One region of the Desulfosporosinus youngiae DSM 17734 genome, then DNA from elsewhere that is predicted to be linked to it. Evidence: riboswitches for the same ligand, from Rfam matches in the RefSeq annotation. Region 1 holds a riboswitch; the other holds the start of a gene.

Region 1 (4,212 bases):
TCGCAAATCATCCAGCATTTCATAGATTTCTGCTCGTCCGGTCGGATCAAGCTCTGAAGTCGGTTCGTCCAGCACTAAGATTTCAGGTTCCATCACCAGGACACCCGCAATCGCCAAGCGTTGTTTTTCTCCTCCTGAGAGTTCCTCCGTTAAGCGTTGATTGTACCCTTTGAGACGAACCTTCTCTAAGGTCTGATTGACCTTATGTTTAATCTCGTCGAAAGGAACCAGGAAATTGCGGGGACCAAAAGCAGTATCCTCCTCAACCGTCCGGCCAATAATTTGGGCCTCCGGGTCCTGTAAGACAAGCCCAAGAACCTTGGACAAGGACTGTACCGCTGTTTTCCCGACATTCTTTTCAGCTACGCTCACCTGTCCTGTTAATTCCCCCTCCAGAAGCTGTGGAATCAAGCCGTTTAGGCATAAGCTCAAGGTTGTCTTCCCCGCTCCTGTAGACCCCATTAAGAGAATAAACTTGCCCTTTTCCACAGTTAGGCTGATGTTTTTTAAGCTTGCTTCCGCTGAGTTGGGATAACGGTAGGAGATATTATGGAGTTCGATGGCATTTTCAGAGCGTTTTATGACGTTGATGGTTTCCAAGGTCTTCAACGGTTTTCACCTCATCACTTAAATGAGCCGGCTACCCTTAATTGCTTTGTAGGCTACTGCAGAAATAATTACGTTTAGAGCTGCTCCGACAATGAGAAAAGGCATCAGTCCCATTACCCCTCCCATGCCCATGAACGGCAGCATGGCAAAGGATGAGACAACCCCATTAAGAATAATTCCGACGATAACAGCAGGAATCAAGCCGAGTTTCTCATTCACCCAGCGATAAACTATAGCCCACAAAGCCATTTGTACAGCAACATAAAGATGAATCGGAATGGTCATGGGAAATCCGGCAACTGCTGCTGTCAGCAAATGCCCGGAAGCTATGATGATGGCTCCCGTTAGCCCGCCAAAGGCCAGGGCACTGAAAAATCCAGGTGCCGAGTCCATACCAATGGTTCCAACGGGACTTGGGATCTTTATAAGTGCTCCTACAGCACTTAGGGCAATAAAAATAGCTATAATCGACAACCGTTTGACATTCCAAGGAGAGAGTTTTGATTCCTGATATTTAGTTCCTAAATTATTCATAAAAAGTGTCATTCCTTTCGCAGTGTTCAAAGCACAAAATTAAATCTCCATTTCAGTACAGTTTACCGATTCTCGTCAGGGGCAAATCCGGAAAACTCGAAAAGGCCTGCTCTAAGACTCCGGAGGATAAGGATCGCGATGAAAAAATAAGGCATGAAGACGGCCCTGCCGATTTATCCAAATCAAGAGCGCGAGCCGGATCAAGGCGCAAACGACTGTTTACAGCAGCGGCAAGTCCGTCCGCTTCCACACGTATCCCTTTTGACCCAATAGGAAGGATGTCATGAATACTTGAGATTCCTAAGAGAACCTGCACGGCTTTGACTTGTACAATTTCCGGGTCCTCCGGATTATCCAGTTCAGAACCCACCTTAGGAAATCCTAAACAATAAATGTCGTCACCTGGCTGAGCCGTTCCAATACGCAGCTTATCTTTTTCGGCCACACCAATCACACTGATCCCAAGACCGGTTTGCTGCGTGGGTATGTTTTTCTCTGTGCTTATCGACATAGGCAACGTTGTTAATCCGGCAGATTTGAGTTCATCATTCACCCCTTTTAATAGTTCATCTCCTGTCGGGTACGGCTCATTAGAAATCGCTACGGTCAGCATTTGCGGCACAGCACCTGTGGAAATAACCTCCAGCAAGGCCACTCGTGTGGTCAGCTTTCCTGTAACAAACCAAGAGATCTGATAGGCATCCAATTCTTTCATACCAATCCCACCGCAGGAATCACAGGAAGCCACCAGATATTGTGCTTGATTTATGGAAACAACCTCAACATCCCGACCAAGATATCCCAAGCGTTCCTCCCCCTTTCTATGAACAAAAATAAAAAGTCCACAGTCCATTTTCTTGTCACAAAAGAATCAGAAAATGGACCATGAACTTTACCTTTGTTCATGACTCACAAACATCACAGGCAGGTCTCCTGACTAAGAATCATCGACACTATGCGCCTTCCCAGTTTCCCAGTGGACAATGCATAAGTCTCCTCTTTACAGTGGTGGGTCCGTCCGGGATTCTCACCCAGTTCCCTATTCACCCTATCTAAGGGCACCTGTAACTAATAAATATTGAATTAATCGTAGTTTAATACAAGAAGAAGCAGAATACAAGCTTAATTTTTGCACTGCAGCGAACAAGAAGGGGAATCTCAAGGCGGGGCTCCTACTTCTTGTTCATCCAATCCTTTTTCAGATTCGACTTTCCAGAGCTTATATCGTTCAAGATCAACACTTATTTGGGATATAACAAAGCCGGCCACTGCCGCGTCATCGACTAACCCCGCAAAGGGAATATAATCGAACACCCCATCTATGGGGGACACAAAGTAGATGATGCCCAGAACAATCATAAGCAGCGAGCGGGCAGGCATTTCCGTATAGCTGCCATTAATCCAGTCTTTAAATACTCCGAATAAAAGCTGAAATTTCTCCCATGCCTCGCCCAGCAAACTTCGCTTGGCGTCAGCCTTTCGCAAAGCATTATTGAGAAGATTTAAGGATTTTTTCTTATCGTTCATATACTCTTTGGCTTTCTCTTGATAAGGTTTTAAGCGTTTATTATTGAGGATATCTAAATCCATTCTTCCACCCCTTTACCAGAACTATAGCCTGAAATGCTTGTCCGCTTAAACTTAAATCTTTAACAGCTTGCCCTTTATGAAAGTTTCTAAATCACACACATAAAAACATACTTTTTGGAGATATTAGACTAGGAATTTACTTTAAGGAGGAATACTGAATGTCAAAGCAAGTTACTAAAATGTCTCAGCCAAACAGCGGGATCAAATGTCTAGTTAATACTTGCCATTATTACGGTTCAGGAGATCACTGTCATGCTGAGAAAATCGAAGTGCAGTCTCCTAATGCAAGTACCAGCGAAATGACAGACTGTGCAACCTTCCTTCCAGAATAAACAGTATCGTTCTTATCCCGAACTGTAAATGAAGTTTAAAGGCTTGTCTGATCCAGACAAGCCTTTAAACTTTGATTCAACGCAATTATCCTATAAATACCGAATTTTCATACATGAAAAATAAATCGTTCATCCCGGCTTTAGTCTATACCCGCTTTCTTGCTTAAAAGTCCTGCCGAAGCGATAAACTTCAAGGCTTCTTCGGAGGAGACTTCGAGAAGCTGGACTTGATCCTTGGGTACAACAATCAGGTTCCCGGCCCATTGCATTGACTGCATTAAGTAGACCGCTACATAGTCTTTAGGAATAAAAGCGCTTTCTTCATCATTGGTAAGGAATCCCAAAAGCTTAAGTTCATTAGACATATGAACCATGACTAACCGGGAAAAGCCTTTTTTATTTGCTGAGAAGGAGTTCACAGTGTCTTTAATAATTCCATAGATATTGCCCAGCAGGGGAACTTTAATCAGAACTTTGTCCAAGTAATCTAACACCCGATTTGTAAGCCAGTTCGAGGCTAATAAACCCACCAGAAATATTGCAGCAAGTGTTACGATCACTCCAAGTCCGGGAAAATATAATCCGGCACTCTCCAGCACTCCCTTAAATAACCCATCCATGACTGAGAACATTTTATAGAGAATATAGAAGGTAAGTACGATCGGAGCTAAGACAAGCAGACCCTTTAGAAAGATTCCGATAAAATGTTTCAAATTTTCCTCTCTCCATTTTTCCCATACTCGAAAAGAACCTTGCCGGCATCAGATCTCCAGCAAATTCCAATATAATAATTATGCTCTGAAATAATCCCAATGTCAAATTCTCGAACAATTCTTTTCGGCCTCAGCATTCCTTTTAGCACATAATTTCAATAACAAGTCAATGGTATAACTATTAATCCAATGTCTTGATAGTAAATGTATCATCCGCATTGAATATTAATCGATACCTTTCATTAAGGTCGTAAAAAATAATCAGAGGACTATAAGGCCCTACAGGCTCACACGTACTTCTGTGAAAAAACTCCTTTTTCAAACAAATAATTGCGTCGTCATTTTCAGACGTTGAATGAATTCTTACATCAAAATTATCCAATTCAACTGCAAATGTATCGTTGTTCTCATTAAGGTTTAACAAATGCTCATAA
Region 2 (4,212 bases), 380 kb from region 1:
GGACACTATATGATTCACTCCGGCGGGATTGCTACCTATAGGGGAAAACATACCGATGGTTTAGGCGCAATGCTCTTAAACAAATATAAGGATGAGCATATTCATCTGACCTTAGAATCCATCACTGTTGAGGTTGAAAATGATGACGTAAAATATGAATTGAAGGTTGTGGGCGGTAATTATTACCGGGCCAGAAGGCTTGCCCTCTATGATGAAACGACCAATTTTACCCTGGGTAAAGGAGAATTCCTCGGTGGATTTGGAGTAACGCCGGAATTTGGTTTGAAGGTTAAATTCAAAGACGCTGGAGAAGAACTGCCGGCAAAACACAAGCTATCCTTAATTCTTGAGGAAGATCGTCTGGCTCTTCGAGCAAGCTTTAAGGAAGGATCTGAAGTTTTCCTGGAATTGAAGGGTGAAGAGGAAACGAAGTTCTATTCAGTGCCCACAGTGGTTCATGATGTTACCGCAGCTTGTGTTTCCTTTGAGGAGCAAAGCGATAATGATTTTCAATTTTATGTAAGCCGAGAAGGGTTGACGGGCGACTTTAAGCTCTATTTAAATATTGACAATAAACGATATGACACTCATTTATCCGTGGCACTCTAGAAATAAGGGTTAACAAAGGAGTGAAGAAAATGTCCTTACCGCTATTAAATGCTGAGCAGTTCGAAGAGCTTATTTATGATAAGGGTGAGTCCTGCTTGGTTATCTTTTCCAGAAAAAGCTGTCATGTCTGTCAGGGAGTCGTACCTATCTTAGAAGACTTAAAACCGCAATTTGAAGGTCGGTTTGGTTTTTATTATGTCGATGTTGAGGAAGAGAAGGCTCTATATCAACGGTTTTCGTTAAAAGGGGTTCCGCAAATTCTCTTCTTCAAGAATGGTGAATACCAAGGCAAGTTAGCCGGTGCCGTTGAGGAAGAGGATGTCGAGGAAAGAATCACTGACGTGCTGAATTCAGAATCATGAGGTGGAGTGAGGAAATGGCTGGTAGGTATGATTTACTGATTATTGGCGGCGGACCCGCCGGGTTGTCCGCCGCGATTTATGGGGGGAGGGCTAAGCTTAAAACTTTGGTTATCAACAAAGGGACCGTTGGCGGCTTAGTGAATACGACCCGTGAAATTGTTAATTATCCCGGTTATTCGCAAATCAGCGGTTCTGATCTCATGCTTGACTTTAAGAAACATGCCGAAGGCTTTGGTGTGGAGTTTTTAAGAGATGAAGTTGTGAGTACCGATTTTTCTCAAGAAACTAAAATAATTAAAACCAAAAAGGGTAAGGAATTTGCTGCTAAGGCTGTGATCATTGCCGGCGGCAGTGAGCCGAGGCTCCTGAATATCCCCGGGGAAAAAAGACTCCGAGGCAGTGGGGTGGCCTATTGCGCTACCTGTGACGCGGAGTTCTTTAAAGGGGAGGACGTGGTCGTCATTGGCAGCGGGGATCAAGCCATTGAGGAAGGTATGTATATCACCAAGTTTGCCCAAAAAGTAACGGTCATCGTACTCCATGATGAAGGGATTCTGGATTGCAATAAAATCAGTGCCGAACGCGCCTTTCAAAATGAAAAAATGGAGTTTGTCTGGAACTCCACGGTGGAAGAGGTTTTGGGAGATGAGAGTGTTGAGGGAGTAAAAATTAAAAATATAAAAACAGGGTGTTCTTCAGAATTAGCCTGCCAGGGCGTCTTCTTCTTTGTCGGCATGGTTCCCTCCACTCAATATCTTAAAGAGAGTGGTGTCGGGATGGACAAGAGGGGATATATCCCCGTCGGCGTGATGATGGAAACCAATCTTGAAGGGGTTTATGCGGCCGGGGATAATCGGGTCAAATACTTGAGACAAGTGGTTTCGGCAGCCGGGGACGGGGCTGCGGCCGCCGTTGCGGCCGAGCGCTACATTGAAGAACTGGAGGCCTTTAATAGGAGCGTTCTTCAGAGTCAGCAAAAGGTTCTAATCCTCTTCTTTAATGCCTTAATCAACGAAAGTCTGGAATTTTGTACTTTATTAGAAGAAGTCAATGGTGAACTGCAGGCCGCTCAAGCCGAGGGTTACAGGATTGTCAAACTGGATATAGCCACTAAGAAGAATCTTGCTAAGAAATATGGTATAGAAAAAGTCCCTTCGGTTGTGATATTAGATCATGGTGACGAAATCGGCCGCTTAGAGTGCAGCAGGGATAAAGAAGCCGTTCGCAGGCAGTTGCCTTGAACAAAAAGTTTGGAGCAGCCATTATGCTTGACCAAGTTGTCGTTTTGTGTTAAGTTTAATTCGGTAATTTAATAAATGAGCAAGTGATTTTTCTCTAGCGGAGAAAGACAGGGGAAGTTCGGTGAAAATCCGACGCGGTCCCGCCACTGTAAGGGAGAGTTTCTGCCACATTCACTGAGGGAACTTGGGAAGGAGGCAGTAAATGAAGACCCCGAGCCAGAAGACCTGATTGCTTATGCTTTACTCACGATGGATGGGTGAAGGGATTTGTCAATTCAGCCCTTCTTTTTGAAGGGCTTTACTTATTTCAATGAAATGAAAAAGGGTGTGCAATGTTCCCCGGCGTCTTCCTATTCTAGTGAGGAATTCTTGGAAGAAGGTGTTCTCTATGCAGCTGCTTCAGATTTCTAATTTAGAGCAGCCGGAAGTGCTGCGGCTGAAAAATGTCTGGAAAACCTATCCCGGGGGTTATCAGGCGGTCAAAGGGATTTCATTCTGCATTCGGCGGGGGGAATGCCTGGGGCTGGTTGGAGAAAGCGGCAGCGGCAAAAGCACGCTGGCCCGTTGTCTGCTGGCCTTGGAACGGATGGATGAAGGGGAGATCTGGTTGAACGGCCGCCCGCTTCATAAGTTGACCTCTGCTCAGCTTTATCAGGCTCGCCGGGAAATGCAGGCGGTTTTTCAAAATCCGTCAGGTTCATTTAACAGTAAACTGACGATTATGGATTCCCTTTTGGAACCCATTCGCTGCCAGAATAAAGGTTGTCCCAGCTTTCTCGGCAGCCCAGGCATGAGTGAGTGGAAAATCGCAAGCAGCTTGCTGGAACGGGTTCACTTGCCCGCAAGTTACCTGGACCGCTATCCCAGTGAGCTGAGTGGCGGTCAAAAGCAGCGGGTTGCTATCGCCCGGGCAATCAGTGTGGAGCCTTCCCTGATTGTTTTAGACGAACCAACGGCCAGTCTGGACGTATCCATTCAGGCTAAAGTGCTTAATCTGCTGAAAGACCTCCAGGAAGAGTTGTGCCTGTCCTATCTTTTCATTTCTCATGATCTTAGTGCCGTTCACTTTATGAGCGAACGTCTGACGGTTATGCAGCGAGGAGAGATGGTGGATGTCTGTGAGGGGAAAGATCTTTTTGATAGCAGATAGGTATTTCTAAATATTATAGCCTCTAGAATGAGGTAATCCTAAAAACCAAAAGCGTCCGGATTGATTTTGATCAGTCCGGGCGCTTTTGTGCTAAGGGCTTTTAAAGTTAAACCCCGAAAGGCTAAGACCCGGAAGGCGAGACGAGAACTCGAAGGACCAGATATGCCCTATCGCCAAAAATTAGTTGACTAAAGCATCTAATAATAGTTGGCTAAGTCAGATAAATATGTTATTTTATAGTGAAATAATTATTGAGGAGGCAACCATTGAATTCGATATATACACCATTGGTGCACAGCATTCGAAAATTTAACCGATTTTACACGAACATACTTGGACTTTTAGATCATCATATGCCGGGCAGTGAATTCTCGTTGTCGGAAGCTCGTGTACTGTACGAAATCGGGCATATGGAGAATTGTACTTCTAAAAAATTAATTGAGGAACTAAGAATTGACTCAGGCTATCTAAGCAGGATCATAAAACGCTTCGAGAAGCACAATTTAACGTATAGGGTGAAGTCCAGTGAGGATGGCCGGTTGTATTATTTTTACCTTACTGATGTTGGAAAAGAAACGCTTTCAAGGCTGGATGACCGATCCAATCAACAAATCTATCAGATGATTGTCCAATTACAGGAGCAAAACCAAAAAAGGCTTGTCAAAGGAATCCAAGCAATTGAAAGTGCTCTGTCAAGAGATTCTGTTTTTGGAAACGAGACGATCAACTTGCGTTGCGAGTTGAAACCTGGAGATGTGGGTCAGCTAATTCATCTGCATGGTTGGATATATGCTCAGGAATGCGGGTTTAACCATGTTTTTGAAGGCTATGTTTGTAAGACTTTCTATGA

Evidence for each region. A riboswitch is a leader RNA that binds a small molecule or an ion and turns the genes downstream of it on or off. The one in region 1 is predicted to bind cobalamin.
Region 2: linked by a shared signal. The riboswitch ahead of DESYODRAFT_RS12490 (ABC transporter ATP-binding protein) and the one ahead of DESYODRAFT_RS10850 (hypothetical protein) in region 1 are both predicted to bind cobalamin.

The regions. Positions count from the first base shown of each region.
Region 1 is NZ_CM001441.1:2,324,597-2,328,808, reverse strand. Features, by position in the region: gene DESYODRAFT_RS10860 (ABC transporter ATP-binding protein) at 1-609, opposite strand, end outside; gene DESYODRAFT_RS10855 (ECF transporter S component) at 628-1,143, opposite strand; gene DESYODRAFT_RS10850 (hypothetical protein) at 1,196-1,948, opposite strand; cobalamin riboswitch at 2,050-2,224, opposite strand; gene DESYODRAFT_RS10845 (YkvA family protein) at 2,302-2,733, opposite strand; gene DESYODRAFT_RS27300 (DUF1540 domain-containing protein) at 2,892-3,065, shown strand; gene DESYODRAFT_RS10840 (DUF502 domain-containing protein) at 3,206-3,778, opposite strand; gene DESYODRAFT_RS10835 (hypothetical protein) at 3,960-4,212, opposite strand, start outside.
Region 2 is NZ_CM001441.1:2,704,193-2,708,404, forward strand. Features, by position in the region: gene DESYODRAFT_RS12475 (aryl-sulfate sulfotransferase) at 1-609, shown strand, start outside; gene DESYODRAFT_RS12480 (thioredoxin family protein) at 639-971, shown strand; gene trxB (thioredoxin-disulfide reductase) at 986-2,212, shown strand; cobalamin riboswitch at 2,281-2,459, shown strand; gene DESYODRAFT_RS12490 (ABC transporter ATP-binding protein) at 2,601-3,362, shown strand; gene DESYODRAFT_RS12495 (bifunctional helix-turn-helix transcriptional regulator/GNAT family N-acetyltransferase) at 3,629-4,212, shown strand, end outside.